One region of the Exiguobacterium sp. s91 genome, then DNA from elsewhere that is predicted to be linked to it. Evidence: riboswitches for the same ligand, from Rfam matches in the RefSeq annotation. Region 1 holds a riboswitch; each other region holds the start of a gene.
The links. A riboswitch is a leader RNA that binds a small molecule or an ion and turns the genes downstream of it on or off. The one in region 1 is predicted to bind lysine.
Positions count from the first base shown of each region.

Region 2: it holds a riboswitch for lysine, as region 1 does, so the genes downstream of both, KNQ06_RS14075 (Na+/H+ antiporter NhaC family protein) here and KNQ06_RS12735 (amino acid permease) in region 1, are expected to answer to the same signal.
Region 3: it holds a riboswitch for lysine, as region 1 does, so the genes downstream of both, KNQ06_RS15365 (aspartate kinase) here and KNQ06_RS12735 (amino acid permease) in region 1, are expected to answer to the same signal.

Region 1 is NZ_JACSMZ010000002.1:256,416-262,214, reverse strand. It holds gene KNQ06_RS12755 (HlyD family secretion protein) at 1-107, opposite strand, end outside; gene KNQ06_RS12750 (TetR/AcrR family transcriptional regulator) at 300-905, shown strand; gene KNQ06_RS12745 (diguanylate cyclase) at 948-2,039, opposite strand; gene KNQ06_RS12740 (MarR family winged helix-turn-helix transcriptional regulator) at 2,178-2,633, opposite strand; lysine riboswitch at 2,799-2,987, shown strand; gene KNQ06_RS12735 (amino acid permease) at 3,119-4,600, shown strand; gene KNQ06_RS12730 (solute:sodium symporter family transporter) at 5,146-5,799, shown strand, end outside.
Region 2 is NZ_JACSMZ010000003.1:176,075-181,873, forward strand. It holds gene KNQ06_RS14050 (ABC transporter permease subunit) at 1-451, opposite strand, end outside; gene KNQ06_RS14055 (ABC transporter ATP-binding protein) at 448-1,329, opposite strand; gene KNQ06_RS14060 (class I SAM-dependent methyltransferase) at 1,341-2,000, opposite strand; gene KNQ06_RS14065 (heme oxygenase) at 2,090-2,410, shown strand; gene KNQ06_RS14070 (uracil-DNA glycosylase family protein) at 2,535-3,272, shown strand; lysine riboswitch at 3,365-3,543, shown strand; gene KNQ06_RS14075 (Na+/H+ antiporter NhaC family protein) at 3,655-5,238, shown strand; gene htpG (molecular chaperone HtpG) at 5,303-5,799, opposite strand, start outside.
Region 3 is NZ_JACSMZ010000004.1:175,106-180,904, reverse strand. It holds gene KNQ06_RS15375 (argininosuccinate synthase) at 1-1,067, shown strand, start outside; gene argH (argininosuccinate lyase) at 1,064-2,434, shown strand; lysine riboswitch at 2,505-2,682, shown strand; gene KNQ06_RS15365 (aspartate kinase) at 2,796-3,995, shown strand; gene KNQ06_RS15360 (aspartate-semialdehyde dehydrogenase) at 4,009-5,001, shown strand; gene dapA (4-hydroxy-tetrahydrodipicolinate synthase) at 5,019-5,799, shown strand, end outside.

The DNA.
Region 1 (5,799 bases):
TTGACATAGCTCGTTGCTTGATCGTAATAGTAGTATCCGACAACACCACCACCGATTAAAACGATGAGTGTCACGATATTGATGATCAATAATTTTTTCATACTCATGGGTGTGTTAGCATCCTTTCTTGTGTACAATCGATTCAAAAAAAGTACTCCTCTGGGGGGAGGAGTAATTAATATAGTTAATTATATGGATCATTAGCTAACAAACAACCGACAATTTCCGACAAAATGTTGGAAAAATAGATGATAACGGATTCATTAATGAAAAGAGGATGAAAAAGGAGTGAAATATGGATGAATGAGAGCCGTGATCCCCGACCAAAACGGTCACGTGACCGTATTACAATGGAATTATTTCGTTTATTGAAGACGCACAGCTTCTCGAGTATTACTGTCAAAATGCTGACGGATGGAGCCGGTGTGAACCGTTCGACCTTCTACGCACACTATACGGATAAGTATGATTTGCTCGACCAAATCGTTGAGGAGCAAATGAAGGCACTTGAACAAGCAATTCGGATCACGGGTACAGGAACTGTCTTTCCGACAGTCGAGCAGGTGAGTCGCTATTTTGCTCGTTTGTTCATTCATATCGAAGAAAATGAATTATTCTATCAAACGATGCTCGTTCAAGGACCGATCAAAACGTTCATCTCCCGTTTTCTCGATACATTGAAAGATAACTATCGTCTTGTGTTTCGACCGCAAATCACAGAAGAAGCTACGTTCGTCGATCGGGACTTATTATTGAACTATGTCATTGGTGGACAGTTGGGATTGTTGATTTCTTGGTTACGAAACGGTCGACCGTATTCATCAGAGTATATGGCAGAACAATTAAGTCGGATGATCGTCTTTGGAACGGTTGAGAGTATCGGTTTTCCTAAAGAGACGGAATGAGGACGTAAAAAAGACACTTCCCTGCGGAAGTGTCCAATCAGTTTAAGCCTGTCGGAATGCGAGTTCTTTCGTATAGATCGTACTCCGATTCCGTCCGCTTTCTTTTGAATAATACAACGCTTTATCTGCCTGTTGTAATGCTTCAAGTGACGTATGCGAACCACTGGAATGTGAAATCCCAAGTGAGATCGTAATTTGTAGATCAGGTACATCTGCTGTCGGGAACAGGTTACGTGCGACCGTCAGCCGAGCTAGTTCTGCTATTTTTTGCGCTTCTTTCGCCGAAGTACTTGGTAAGATGATTAAAAATTCTTCACCACCGTACCGTCCGACGAGGTCGTCTGGACGCGTCAAGGAAGCGAGAGTCATGCCGAGTTGGCGTAACACATCATCGCCCGCATCATGACCATATGTATCATTGACATGCTTGAAGAAATCGATATCGATGAGCACAAGTGAATAGCCTTGATCGGTCGAACCGACAAGCGATAGCGAGTCATCCAGACGACGGCGATTGGCGAGCCCTGTCAAAGCATCCGTCATGGCGAGTTTCTGCTGATACTGGATGTTTTCGAAGTGACGGCGTAATTCCGTCAGTAATCGAAAGGCAACAAAGCCAGCTAATAAATTAAAGAAGACGTACGCAATCGAGATTTTAAAGAATGTCGACCAGCTGTGCGTCAAGATGTAGATGGCGGGTAACGAATAGAGAATACCGACCAACACCATAAGTTGAAAATGACGCATCGAGACATGGACGAATCGACGAATGATCCCAATCGTCGTGATGAATAAGACGATGATCAGCGTAGATAAATAAAATCCTTCCATTTGATCAACTGGTGTTAAAAAGTAACGTGTCCCGATGATCATTGCTCCTGCAACGATGGCGCTTGGGAAACCACCGAACAGCATGGCGATCGCGACGGGAACGATACGTAAATCAACACGGGCGACATCGATTTGGATCCCATTGAACATTAATAAGACCGCAATCAGACCAGAGACTGCTCCGAGTATAAGTCGAATGCTCCATTTGGAGTTCAATGAAATACGCGGTTGATTCCGAAACGGTAAGAACAAGAGAGTAATCGTTGTGAACAGTAGACAAAAGTTAATGATGAATTGATTCATGATGGACAACAAATCCTCCCAACTCCCCCAGCTAACAGATTTCCATATATATACTTCCAGTATACTCAAGTAGATAACGGTTAGACAGAGGGAAATCTTTAGACCAAAATAGAAAAAACGGTAGAAAATCTACCGTTTTTAAGAAGATGAAGTAAGGGTATCCTCATCCATCGTCTGTAAAATTTTATCAAAGACATGAATCATCGTTTCGAGCTCTTCTTCCGTCAATGTACCGAAGCGGTCTTGTAAATAGTTTTTCCGGACGATTTCGAGATCCCGAAATGCACGTTCCCCGTCCTCCGTCAAAGCGAGTACGATTGAACGACGATCTTCCGTCGAACGTGTCCGTGTGACATATCCTTGTTTATACAGCTTATCCGTCAAAGCAGTGACTTGACTCGTCGCGAGCTCAAATTGTTCCGCAAGAAGCGTCGGGCGCTGAGGACCATTTTCTGAAAGGCTTCGTAAGATGAAAAAATCACTCCGGGTCGCCGTTCCTTCAAATAGCCGGTTAAGTTCACGTCGCAGGGTACGAAGAATGACACGCATTTGTTCCTCGAGTCGATAAGTTAGCAAATCACGTTCCTGTGGCATGCAAGCAGCATCCTTTCTCTCAGTGGACTTCTACCATTTAGTGTACTAAACATATCGGATTTTTACCATCGACTACCCCAGATTCGAAAAAGGCAATTGACAATTTCGTGGCGTTTTGTGTAATATGGCGTAGTAATAACTAACTTAATTCAGTTCTCACTCAACCAGTGGGATGGAGGTTGCAGTTCTTAAGAGTACGGTTACGGATGTCGTCAAGCGACAGATGAGGTGACCTGAAAGGAAGAATTGCCGAAATCAATCATCGCTTTGAAGATGATCGATTGGGATTAGATCAAATAGGTCTAATACTGTCACAAGTCGGGTATCACCTACTTGTGGAGAGCTATCTTTCACGACGGTAGAATGAGGCGCATCCATTTTATTATGTTGCGTTCTCATCTTCCATCTGGAAGATGAGGGCGCTTTTTGTTTTTTCATTCAAAAAGTGTCCTCTCAAAAATTTATTAAAGAGAGAAGCGAACGAAATGAACAATCTAGATGTGAAACAAACAACAGATTCGACAGTAGAAGGATTAAAACGTGGATTACAAGCCCGTCATATGTCAATGATCGCCATCGGTGGAGCGATCGGAACAGGACTCTTCATTGCGTCCGGTGCTTCCGTCGCAGCAGCAGGACCAGGTGGGGCGCTCCTATCGTATGCAATCGTTGGTCTGATGGTCTACTTCCTCATGACAAGTCTTGGTGAAATGGCAGCGTATATGCCGGTCGCTGGATCCTTCTCGATCTATGGAACGAAATTCGTCGATCCATCATTCGGCTTTGCGCTCGGCTGGAACTACTGGTACAACTGGGCAGTCACGATCGCAGTCGAGCTCGTCGCAGCACAAATCGTCATGACATATTGGTTCCCGGATGTTCCTGGATTTTATTTCAGTGCCTTGTTCCTCTTACTCATGATTGGCTTGAACTACTTCTCCGTTAAGGGATTCGGGGAAGCGGAGTATTGGTTTGCGATGATTAAAGTCGTTACCGTCATCGTCTTCTTAGTCGTCGGTGTTGCGATGATTTTTGGTGTCTTTACATCAGAGCCACCGGTTGGCTTTAAAAACTTTGCACTTGGCGATGCACCGTTCGTCGGTGGGATTCCTGCCGTCATCGGTATCATTCTCGTTGCCGGATTCAGTTTTCAAGGTACAGAACTGGTCGGGATTGCCGCGGGTGAGTCGGAAGATCCGAAAAAGAATGTTCCAAAAGCAGTCAAACAAGTCTTCTGGCGCATCTTGCTTTTCTACGTCTTCGCGATTTTCGTCATCGGAATGCTCATTCCGTATACGAGTCCGAACTTGGTTTCCAATGACATTACGGACGTAGCGGTTAGTCCGTTTACGCTTGTCTTTGAAAAAGCGGGTCTTGCCTTCTCAGCAGCACTCATGAACGCCGTCATCTTGACGTCTGTTCTATCTGCCGGAAACTCAGGTATGTATGCTTCGACTCGGATGCTTTATACGCTTGCTCGCCAAGGGGATGCACCGAAGTTGTTCGCGAAAGTATCGAAAAACGGTGTACCGCGTAACGCTTTGCTCGCAACAGGAGCAATCGGTGCACTCTGTTTCTTGACGTCGATGTTTGGTGGACAAGTCTACTTGTGGTTACTCAATGCTTCGGGGATGACAGGCTTCATCGCATGGCTCGGGATTGCAATCAGTCACTATCGTTTCCGTAAAGGATTCCTTGCACAAGGTCACTCGTTGAAAGACTTACCATATGTTGCACCAGCGTTCCCGTTTGGTCCGCTGTTCGCATTCGGTCTTTGTTTCCTCGTCATCGTTGGTCAAAACTACGCAGCATTCCTTGCGGATCAAATCGATTGGGTCGGAATTGCCGCAACGTATGTTGGTATTCCATTATTCCTTGCCTTCTGGTTAGGACATAAATTCAAAAATCGAACGTCGATCGTTCGTTATGACGAGATGGACTTCCCGGAACATCCACGTCAATCATAATGTGTGAACCACCTTCTATAAATGAAGGTGATTGAGATTGAAGACAAAGTGCAATTTTTCTCTGATGAGTCTGATGAGAAAGATTGCGCTTTTTTGTTCGTTTCGAATCGTTTTTCCAGGGACAAGCATCGCTTCGCTGCAGGGTCGCTCTTGCTTGTTTTTCCCTAGGAAGCGATGTCGAGTGAACAAAACGCTTCTCTGATTCTCCTGCCGGTATAAAAAAGAATGACACGTTACACGCCACTCCTACAGGAAAAAGCGCAATTTTGTGCTTTCAGAGACAAACAAGACCCGTTTTCCTGCTCGACTGGAGCGGGAAAACTGGCTTGTGTCTCGCATGAGGAAAGGGCGTGAAAAGACGCGTCATTTTTTTTTTGAGTCAGCCCATTTTTCTGCAATCGGAACCACCTTCTAGAATGAAGGTGGTTTTTTATTCAATTAAATGAAAACGTTTTCTAAAATATAGTTTTGAAAAAGTATAAAAAAGGAATCAATGAATACATATTCAAAAATAGCAAATATGAATAAAGAATAGGGGGAGACGCATGACTACATCTGAATTATTTTTCACATTAGGTTCTGCAGCGTTTTTCATGTTGCTCGTTGCCTACATATCCTACCGATTGACGCGTGGGAAAACACAAGGCGTCGATGAATACTTCTTAGCGGGGCGTGGGCTAAGTGGCGTTTTCATTGCCGGATCGCTACTGCTGACGAATTTGTCGGCAGAACAATTGATTGGACTAAACGGACAATCCTTCATGGGAAACATGTCGAGTATGGCGTGGGAAGTCACGGCGGGGTTTGCTGCGATCATCATGGCTATCTATCTGCTTCCGAAGTTTCTCGGGCTCGGTATCTCGACTTTACCGGAATACTTAAGTCACCGGTATGATGAGACGGTGCGCCGGATGACAGTCTTACTCTTTTTACTCGGATATATGTGCGTCACGATTCCTTCGATGCTTTATTCGGGTGGGATTGCTGTCTTGCAGCTGTTCGATGTTCCGGAATTATTTGGTCTCAGTTATACGCAATCCCTTTGGTTAGTCGTTTGGGTCGTCGGGATCATCGGAGCGATTTATGCGATTTTTGGAGGGCTACGTGCGGTGGCTGTCTCGGACACCTTGAACGGGATCGGGCTCGTCTTCGTTGGATTCCTAGTTCCGGTGCTTGGCTTTATTGCACTGGGTGACGGG
Region 2 (5,799 bases), on a different contig from region 1:
TCATCCACCAGTCGGATACCATCAAGACGAGTCCATTCAGTCCTACGAGAACCATACTTGCGATACCCATGACGATCGCGACAGCAAACGTATACGCATTCCGTGTAATCGGGGCTGCAAGATAGACGATCAGCTCTCCGTTGTCGATCGGTCGCGCAACGAGGCGCGCTGCTAATGAGAGCAGGAATAGACTCGCAATGACTTGAAAAATCAGTCCATAATAGTTCCCCCCCAGCAGATCCAGTACATTCTCGAACCCTGTCACCTTATCGTATTGAAATGCTTTTAAGACTTCCGGAGGTAACGCTTCTAGCTTTGCTTCTAGTAAACCTGTCTTCATCATCGATGGATAAAGCAACGCAAGCATCAATAAGTAGAGACTCGTTCCAATCGCATAAGCAAGCACGGGCTTTCTAACCTGCTTGAATAAAGAGCGGATCAGCAATATCACGACGATTCCTCCTCTCCATAATAATGCAAGAAGACCTGTTCTAAATCATCTGCTGACGGACGAATCAGCCGCACATCATATTGGGTTAAATAAGCAATCGCCTGATTTAAGCTCAGCGTCTCGTCCGTTTGAAAACTGACTTCCAGCCGCTTCGGTTCAACACCGACTTGCATCGCGAACTGTGCTGCCTCCACCTCAGTTCGGAAGACGATCGTGTACGTCTTTCGACTCGATCGAACCAACTCATGAATATCCGATTCGACGATGATGCGCCCTGCTTTGATTAAAGCCGCTCGATCGCACGATTTTTCCATCTCCGGAAAGTGATGCGAACTCATCAGAATCGCTTTTCCAGCATGCTTCTCCTGTTCAATCCACTCTAAAAAACGCTCTTGCATCAAAGGATCGAGTCCACTGGTCGGCTCATCAAGTAGATAGACGGGTGCATCCTTCATGAAGCAACCGACAAGTGCCAGTTTTTGCTTCATCCCTTTTGACATCTTGCGGATTTTCGTCTTCGTCTCAAAGGGAAATCGTTTCAACAACAGTTGTCGCCGTGCCGGGTCACTACCATGCAGTCGTTGCATCAAATCGAGCATGTCTGCTCCTGTCATGTCTCCAGGTAAACTAATCTCCCCCGGCAAGTAACCGACCAACTGCTTCACTTCTTTACTTTGCTTCCAGCAATCAAAACCACCGATCGTCGCCTTTCCACCATCCGCAGCCAATAGTCCCATTAAATGTCGAAGTGTCGTTGATTTTCCAGATCCGTTTGGTCCGATGAAACCGAATATCGTACCCGGATCAACTGTAAAACTGACATCGAATATTCCACGCCCCGGTGCAAACTCTTTCGTGACATGCTCCAAACGGATCATCGTCCGACCTCCTATCTTTTATTTCTTTCCTCACTGTATTCATACCCGTTTTGAAGCAGTTTGTTCGGATCAAAGCGATAGATGACGAACCGCTCGTCATGATTTTTTTCATAGAGGTCTCGTAATCGAATCTCATCGATTTGCTCGAATACGGTATGGCGCTCCAAGTACTCCCGGTATTCATCGGTCGGGTAATACAAGATGAGATCAACTGAACGCGGGGAACGTTCGACCGAACTTAAAATGTGATCGATCACTTTCATGAAAATTTGTGAAGAGAATGGATTAAAGAAATAAAACTTATTCGCCTCATCCGGAATGGTATACTGCTCGGCATACGTCTGTTCGAATCGCAAACTTCCGGAACGCCGCTTCCGTCGACTTTGGTAGTTCGCCATATTCCGGAGTGCGTCCTCGTAAAATTGTCCGTTCATCTCGATTCCGATGACGGAACAATCGAATCGGTCGTGTAAGTAAAAGTTCAAACGCCCTTTCCCACACCCGAAATCAATGACAGTATCCTGTTTTTGAAACAAATACGTTTCGCATAATTCGTCTAGTGCCGCATAAGGCGTTGGTTCATATCGATTGTAGTGACTAAACACACCATAAAGATGTTGCATCTCAATGGTCTCGATTCGTAATCGTTGATCGTATTCCTGTTCATTCATTGTCGTTTGTTCCTTCTTTCCGGCATTCTTGCCTTCATCGTACTATACTGAAGAAGTACGTTACTCGTTTTTTGAAAGGGGATTTTATGATGATCGTCGTTACGAACCGGATTAAAGTCAAAAAAGGGATGGCTGCAGCTCTCGCTCCTCGTTTTACGCGTCCAAGTGGACTTGATACGATGGACGGATTCATCCGCGTCGAGGTCTTATTGACGCAAAACATCGAAGAACACGATGAAATGAACGTCAACATGTACTGGGAAGATATGAAGAGTTTTCAAGCGTGGCGGGAAAGTGACGATTTCAAAGCGTCACATAGTCGACCTGCGAGTAGTGAGGCAGGAGAATCGCCAATGCTCGGCAGCGAGATTCTGACTTATGAAGTCGCTTCGGTCAAAGAACGCGCATGATGCACGAAAAGGACTCGTATCGAGTCCTTTTTTATATACCTATATACAAATAGTGAAAGGGTCGAATTGTCACAAATGGTATTATTTGTTATCATAGTGCCATTACAGAGAGAGAGGGTCCTTCATGAATTCATTAACTATATTTGAACAAGCCATTCGTAGCTTACCTGACGATCGTACGTTACGACGTGATGAATTATGGACGGACGATTTTTTATTGCAACAGGAGAACGAGCTGACCGTCTATTACTCTCCGATTGGCGAATATGTCAATACTGAAGCAAAAGTCGTCATCATCGGGATCACACCAGGTTTTGAACAGATGCGAATCGCTTTCGAAGAAGCGACGGATGCCCTCCATCATGGTGTTTCATTAGAAGAGACGGCACGCCTCGTCAAATATACAGCAAGCTTTGCCGGAACGATGCGACGTAACCTCGTCCAGATGCTCGATACACTTGAACTTCCAGCATTGCTCGGAATCGAGACGACGGCTAGCTTATTTCATCAACATCAGAAATTATTGCATCCAACGTCACTGTTAAAGCAACCCGTCTTTTATCGCGAAAAGAATTACTCGGGTCATCAACCGAAGATCAATCGTAGCCCTTTATTAAGGCACTACGCGGAAGAACACTTCGTCGCTGAGATCAATCAGTTACAAAAACCAGCGTTATTAATTCCACTCGGTCGGGTCGTCGAGACGCAAGTCCGTGGATTGATTCATGATGGACGAATCGAACAGCATCAGCTTCTTTCCGGATTCCCCCACCCATCTGGCGCGAACGGTCATCGAAAAAAACAATTCGAGGAAAACCAAGCCTATTTGATGAAACAGCTCATTCAACATTTTGCTGAATAAACAACTTTATCTTAAATTATCAGAATATATGGTTGAATCGCTTCTGAAATACATGATAAAGTGTCCATAAGAACAGAATATGACTATTCTATCGATGAGGTAGAGGCGCGATTTCAATCAGTACTTGGTCCGAGGATGACAACGAAGACGACTACAGGAAAGGTGACATCGCCGAAATGACAGTATGTGTCGAGCATATCGTCGTTGGTCGATTCGGGAAACACCCGATCGATTGCCATACATAACAATTGTATGGAGCGCTCCAATTCGGCTAAGAAAGACGCATCCAGCGAGGGTGTCGGCTTTGTTGCCGGTGCCCTTGCTTTTTTTGTGCCGCGGGGTCTCATCTTTAAGCCATTTATTAAAGAGGAGGATATTTTTCATGGTCAACTATTCAGATTCCATCATTGCCCTTGTACCTGCTTTACTAGCTATCTTATTAGCCATCTTTACCCGAAAGGTCGTTCTTTCGTTAGGTGTCGGTATTCTCGTCGGTGCCCTGTTACTTCACCGTTTTAACCCGATCGATACGGTAACCTATCTCGGCAAGAACATCTTCAGCCTCTTTTGGGCAGACGGTGCCTTGAACGAGTGGAACGTCTTATTGCTTGTCTTCTTGTTATTGCTCGGCGTCCTTTCCACGCTCATTCAGACATCAGGTGGCGCTCGTGCCTTCGGTGAATGGGCTTCTACTCACGTCAAGACAGCGCGTGGTGCACGCTTAGTTGCCTTCGGACTCGGTATCTTGATTTTCATCGATGATTACTTCAACAGTCTCGCTGTCGGCAACGTCAGTCGTCCGTTAACGGATCGCCGTGGTGTCTCACGTGCAAAGCTTGCCTATTTGATTGACTCAACAGCTGCGCCTGTTTGTGTCATCAGTCCGCTTTCGAGTTGGGGCGCATTCATCATCTCCATCATCGCCGGTATCTTAACGACGCACTCGATTACGGATTACTCAGCGTTTAGTGCTTTCATGATGATCGTTCCAATGAACTTCTATGCGATTTTCGCGTTACTTTTAACACTTTACATCGCTTACTCTGGTATCTCTGTCGGACCGATGAAACAGCATGAACGCCGTGCCGCGAATGGTGAACTTTTTGATGCGTCAAAAGGAACACCGATGGGGATGGCAAAAGAGGTCAACGAACATACGAACGGAAAAGTCCGGGATCTCGTCGTTCCGATCGTCGTTCTTGTCATTGCTACAATCAGTGCGTTACTCGGGACAGGTGCTCAGGCACTTGCAGCCGACAATCGCCCGTTTACTTTAATTGGAGCATTTGAGGCAACAGACGTCACACGTTCACTCGTCGCAGGTGTCGTCATCAGTTTAATCGTCGCTTTCCTGATGCTGATCGGACGAAAAATTCCGGGCCGCGATTACCGTGCAAGCATCGTTGCTGGTATGCGTTCGATGTGGCCAGCAGTCGTGATTCTGTTATTCGCTTGGACGATCATTGCTGTCATCGGTGATATGAAAACCGGTGATTATCTCGCGAGCTTCGTTAGCAACTCGATTTCTGCGTCGTACTTGCCGTTCTTGTTATTCTTGATTGCCGGCTTGATGGCATTCTCGACAGGAACAAGTTGGGGTACATTCGGGATCATGTTGCCAATCGGTGCGGATCTCGTCATGGCTGTCGATGCCTCACTCTTGTTACCGACACTTGCTGCTGTTCTTGCTGGATCTGTCTTCGGTGACCATTGTTCACCGATTTCCGATACGACAATCTTAAGTTCGACAGGGGCTGGATCCCATCATATCGATCACGTTACGACACAGTTACCGTATGCGCTAGTCGGTGCCGTCACTGCGGCAGTCGGTTATTTAGTCATCGGTTTCACGGAGTCTTCGGTATTCGGTTTCATCGGAGCTCTTGTCACATTCGTACTCTTTGTCGTCGTCTTGAACGTTCTCTCGAAAAAAGGCGAAACCGCTTCGGATTTACAAACGGATTGATGAAACACTTTATGAAAAAGGCATTGGATGCGCGCATCCAATGCCTTTTTTATATCTATTCGTTTCACACCATCAATAAACACACATCATTCGCGAACGCTACCGGATCCTCAAGTGGAAGCCCTTCGACAAGTAATGCTTGTTGATACATCAGTTTGGTATAGCGCTCGAATTTTGAACGATCGTTTTGATACGCCGTTTCAAGAGACTCGAACACTGCGTGTGACGGATTCAATTCAAGAATCTTGACCGCTTCTACCCCTTCATTATTCGGCATCGCCTTCAGAATTTTCTCCATCTCGATTGAGACAGCGCCGTCCGTCGCAAAGCAGACAGGATGCGATTTTAGACGTGTTGAGGCTTTGACTTCCTTGACTTGCCCACTTAGCACTTCCTGCATGGCTTGGAACATCTCTGCTTGTGCGTCCGTCGTCTCCGCTTCCTCCGCTTCAATCCCTAAATCGCTGCTCGTGACCGACTTGAACGTCTTCTCGTTGTACGTCACGAGCATCTGGATCGCGAACTCATCGATCTCTTCCGTGAAGTACAAGATATCATACC
Region 3 (5,799 bases), on a different contig from region 1:
AAAAAGCACTCCTCGTCGGTGCGATCGAATCGATCGTCCTCGATGTAAAAGAAGAATTCGCACAAGACTTCGTATTACCGGCACTTCAATATGGCGCGCATTACGAAAATGCCTATCCGTTGATTTCAGCGCTTTCGCGTCCGTTGATCGCAGAAAAGCTCGTCGAAGTCGCGCATCAACATGGTGCAACAGCGGTTGCTCACGGATGTACCGGAAAAGGGAACGACCAAGTCCGGTTCGAAGTTTCGGTCGCAGCACTTGATCCATCACTCGAAGTCATCGCACCGGTTCGGGAATGGAAATGGTCACGGGAAGAAGAGATCGCCTATGCGAAAGAAAACAACGTGCCGATCCCGATCAACCTCGACAGCCCATACTCAATCGACATGAACCTCTGGGGACGGAGTAACGAGTGTGGCGTCCTAGAAAACCCTTGGACAGAGCCACCACAAGACGCTTACGCGTTAACAGTAGCGCCAGAAGACGCACCGGATCAGGCAGAAGAAGTCATCATTGGCTTTGAAGCAGGTGTTCCGGTCTCGATCAACGGAACGACATATCCACTGGCGAAACTGATCACGGAACTGAACATCATCGCTGGTGCACATGGGGTCGGACGGATCGACCACGTCGAGAACCGTCTCGTCGGTATCAAATCGCGGGAAGTCTATGAGTGCCCAGGAGCAACGGTTTTACTCAAAGCTCACGCTGCACTCGAGACGATTACATTGACGAAGGACGTCGCGCATTTCAAACCACTACTCAGCAAACAATACGCAGAAACGATCTATAACGGTCTCTTCCATGCACCATTGACAAAAGGCTTGAAAGCATTCCTGACGGCGACACAACAGGACGTCACAGGAGAAGTTCGCGTTAAACTGTTCAAAGGAAACGCAACCGTGACAGGTCGTCAGTCCGCTGTCTCACTCTACGATGAGAAACTTGCGACGTATACGAAAGAAGACGCGTTCGATCATGAAGCAGCAAAAGGCTTCATCAAATTACACGGACTTGCCGTTTCGACTCATGCGAGCGTACATCGTCAGGCGGGTGTAACGAAATGACCAAACTCTGGGGTGGACGTTTTACGGAAAGTGCTTCCGCTCAAGCGGAAGCCTTCGGAGCATCGATCACGTTCGATCAAAAATTAGCGAGCGTCGATTTAAAAGGCAGTCTCGCACACGCGCAGATGCTATTTGAACAAGGGATCCTCGCTCAAGACGAGTGGACACAAATCGAGCAAGGACTGAAGCAACTGGAAACGACGTTAGCGGATCATGTGTATACGCTAGCAGATGAAGACATTCACATGAATCTCGAGCGTCTATTGACGGAACAGATTGGTCCGGTTGCAGGAAAACTGCATACGGCACGGAGCCGAAATGACCAGGTCGCAACGGATTTACATCTATGGATGGAACAACATGTTGAAGCGTTGACGACGGCATTACGCGAGCTCCAATCGGTTATCACGGAACAAGCTGAGCAACATATCGAGACGGTCATGCCAGGTTATACGCATTTGCAACGGGCACAACCGATCTCGCTTGCGCATCACTTGCTCGCTTATTTCTGGATGTTCGAACGTGATGTCGAACGGTTGACGGATAATCAAAAGCGGATCCGGAAATCACCGCTCGGGGCAGGCGCGCTCGCGGGGACGACATTCCCAATCGATCGTTTCCGTTCTGCCGAGTTGCTCGGTTTTGAGTCAATCTATCCGAACAGTCTCGACGCTGTCTCCGACCGCGATTTCGTCATCGAATACCTCGGGATCGCCTCGACCGTCATGATGCATCTCTCGCGTTTTTGTGAAGAAATCATCATCTGGGCATCGCAAGAATTTGGCTTCATCGAGTTGTCTGATGCTTTCTCGACAGGGTCGAGCATGATGCCACAGAAGAAAAATCCTGATTTCGCTGAATTGATTCGTGGGAAAACGGGGCGCGTCTACGGCAATCTGATGGGCTTCTTGACGACGATGAAGGCATTACCACTCGCTTACAACAAAGACATGCAAGAGGATAAGGAAGGGGTCTTCGATACAGCAGATACCGTTCTCCAATCCGTTCAAATCTTCACCGGAATGATTGAATCTGCGACGTTTAAGACCGAAGCGCTCAAGAAGGCGACAATGCAAGACTTCTCGAATGCAACGGAACTCGCTGACTACCTTGTAACGAAAGGCATACCGTTCCGGGAAGCGCATGAAATCGTCGGCAAAGCCGTCCTTTACTGTGTGCAGAACGGTTGTTTCCTGAAGGATTTGAACCTCGAGACGTATCAAACGTTCCATCCTGATATCACAGAAGACGTCTATCCGCTCCTCGATCCGGTTCAAGCAGTAGCACGCCGGACTAGCTACGGCGGGACAGGGTTTGCTGCCGTGTCGGAGCAACTCGAACTCACGAAACAGCATCTTGCGAATTGACGAATTTTGAAAAAAAACAGTCAAATGACTGGATTTAACAAAAGATGTCTGCTATAACTGTAACTAACAACCGACAGATAGAGGCGCGGATGACATGAGTAGCATCATTCTTGAAGGCAAGCATGCCGAATGATGTGAAAGGGGAAGTCCGCCGAAGTGAACGAGAAGATGCTTCTTCTTGTTTGCTGGTACAACGGTTAAGATCCGTTGTACTGCCGAAACCGATGTTTCGGAGCGCTATCTTACGTAAAAGAACGAATGACTTTGTCTTCGTTTGTCCGATCGTGATAACGACGGGCCGTAGGAACGCTCCTACCGGCCCGTCGTTTTTTTTCTGTATCGGGACAAAGGAGATAGGATTGTGACAACTGTACTTAAATTTGGTGGAAGCTCGGTTGCGACTGTCGAACAGATTCAGTCTATTGCGAATTATTTGAAGAGTCGCGCAGCCGAAGGTGAAAAACTCGTCGTCGTCGTTTCGGCGATGGGCAAGATGACAGATTCTTTGATCGCTCAGGCGCAAGCCATCACGGATCGCCCCGAGCGAAGAGAACTCGATCGACTGCTTGCCATCGGAGAAGAACAGACGATTTCATTACTCAGCATCGCCCTCAACTCGCTCGGTGTCAAAGCGTTATCGCAAACAGGCGCTCAAGCAGGAATCAGCACGATGGGCGTGCATACGAAAAGTAAGATCAAACAGATCGATGGAGATCTGTTACGACAAAAACTCGAAACGTACGATGTCGTCATCGTCGCCGGATTCCAAGGTGTCAACGAACTCGGTGATGTCACGACGCTTGGACGGGGTGGGTCGGATACAACGGCAGTTGCCCTTGCGGCAGTCCTTGATAAACGGTGCGAAATCTATACCGATGTCGACGGTGTCTATACAGCTGATCCACGAATCCACGCCGCCGCTCAACCGATTCCACATATCTCGTATGATGAGATGATGGAAATGAGCGCCCTCGGGTCGAAGGTCATGGAAATGCGAAGTGTCGAACTAGGAAAAAAATACGGCGTACACATCTTCGTCGGGAAAACACTTGAATCGAAAAGGGGAACATGGATCATGGAAGCGACGGAAACAATGGAACAAAAAGCGGTGACGAGTGTCAGTGTGACGAAGAACGTCTTGACGGTATCAATCAAACACGTACCGCAAACGAATGCAGCAGTAGCCGATATCTTCGAACTGTTATCCAATCGCCACGTCAACATCGACATGATCAGTCAAACGACGTTCGACAGTGACATCTTCTTATCGTTCTCATGTCCACTCGATGAGGAAGAGTTCCTCGATGAAGCATTGAAAGACATCATGGATCGCTTCACGACAGTCAAGGTCGATCGCCATAATCAGCACGCGAAGTTATCTGTCGTCGGCATCGGGATGCGGGATGCAACAGGTGTCGCTTCGAAGTTGTTCGCAATCTTCCGAGCGGAGAACATTCCGTTCTATCAAGTTACGACTTCAGAAATCAGCATCTCATACACGATTGCACAAGCAGATATTGAACGGACGGTTGCAGCGATTGCAAACGCGTTCGAGTTATAAGGAGGAAAACAGGATGTATCATGTAGCAGTCATTGGAGCAACCGGCGCCGTCGGTCAAAAAATGTTACAAGTACTAGCCGAACTGGACTTCCCGGTCAGCCGCCTGTCCGCTTACGCTTCTGCTCGTTCAGCAGGGAACACGGTACAGTTCAAGGAAGAAGCCATTACGATCCAAGCACTGACACCAAGTATCACGGAAGACGAGATTGACGTCGCGTTGTTCGCGGCGGGCGGAACGATCAGTGAACAATATGCCCCGTTACTAGCTGAAAACGGAACACTCGTCGTTGATAATTCAAGTGCTTTCCGGATGCAGGAGACGATTCCGCTTGTCGTGCCAGAAGTCAATCCACAAGCGATTCAAGTGACGGACCGCTTGATCGCAAATCCGAACTGTTCGACGATTCAATCCGTCGTCGCCTTAGCACCGCTCCAGTCACTGGGATTCGAGCGTGTCAACTATACGACGTATCAGGCCGTATCCGGTTCTGGTCAAAAAGGAATCGAGGATCTGGCACGTGGAGCACGCGGAGAAGAGCCCGTCAATTATCCGCATCCGATTCACGATAACATCTTGCCACATATCGATGTGTTCCTTGAGAACGGCTATACGAAAGAAGAGCAGAAGATGATTGACGAAACACGGAAAATCTTCAATCTTCCAGCACTACCAGTCAGTGCGACATGTGTGCGTGTTCCAGTCACGAATTCTCACTCGGTTGCGATCAACGTCACGTTTACGCAGCCGACGACGGTTGCAGCGATCCGTGAAGCACTTGAAGGCGCACCGGGCGTCGTCCTCATCGATGATGTCGCGAATACGCGTTATCCGATGCCACTCGATGCAAGTGGTACGGACGACGTCTACGTCGGTCGGATTCGACAAGATGATAGTCTCGCGAACACGTTCCATCTCTGGTGTGTAGCCGACAACATTCGAAAAGGTGCCGCCTCAAATGCCGTACAAGTCGCACGCCAAGCAATCGAACAGTCGATTCATTCATAAAAAAGGAGGAGTTCTTCATGTTCAAAGGAGCAGGTACAGCGCTCGTCACACCATTTAATGAAGCAGGCGAGTTGGATCTACACGTATTCGAACGCTTGATCGAGCAACAACTCGCAGCAGGAATTCAGGCGCTTGTCGTCGGAGGAACGACAGGAGAAGGATCGACACTGACGAACACGGAATTCGAACAACTACTGACGACTGCCGTTCAAATCACGGCAGGACGAGTACCAGTCATTGCCGGAACGGGTTCGAACAACACGGCAGCAACAATCGAGAAGACGTTACTCGCAGAGCGCCTCGGTGCGGACGCAGCGATGCTCGTCACACCGTACTACAATAAAACATCGCAAGCGGGTCTCGTCGCACATTTCACGGCGGTCGCTGATGCAACCGAATTACCAATCATGCTGTACAACGTTCCATCGCGGACAGGAGTTGCGATCGCAGTCGAAACAGCAGTGACGTTAGCACGTCATCCACGAATCCAAGCGTTTAAGGAGGCGAGTGGAGACGTCAGCTTCATGGGTGAACTGATGGCGGCGATTCCGGAAGATTTCGCGGTCTTCTGTGGAAATGATGATCAAATCCTGCCGTACATGGCATGGGGGGCACAAGGCGTCATCTCAGTTCTTTCGAACCCGTACCCAGCAGAGACACAAGCACTTGCTGAGGCGTTACTCGCACAAGATCTCGTCACAGCTCGCCGGATTCAGGCAGACTTGTTACCGGTCATCGGTGCCTTGTTCAGTGACGTTAATCCGATTCCAGTCAAAGCATCGCTTGAAGAACTTGGCT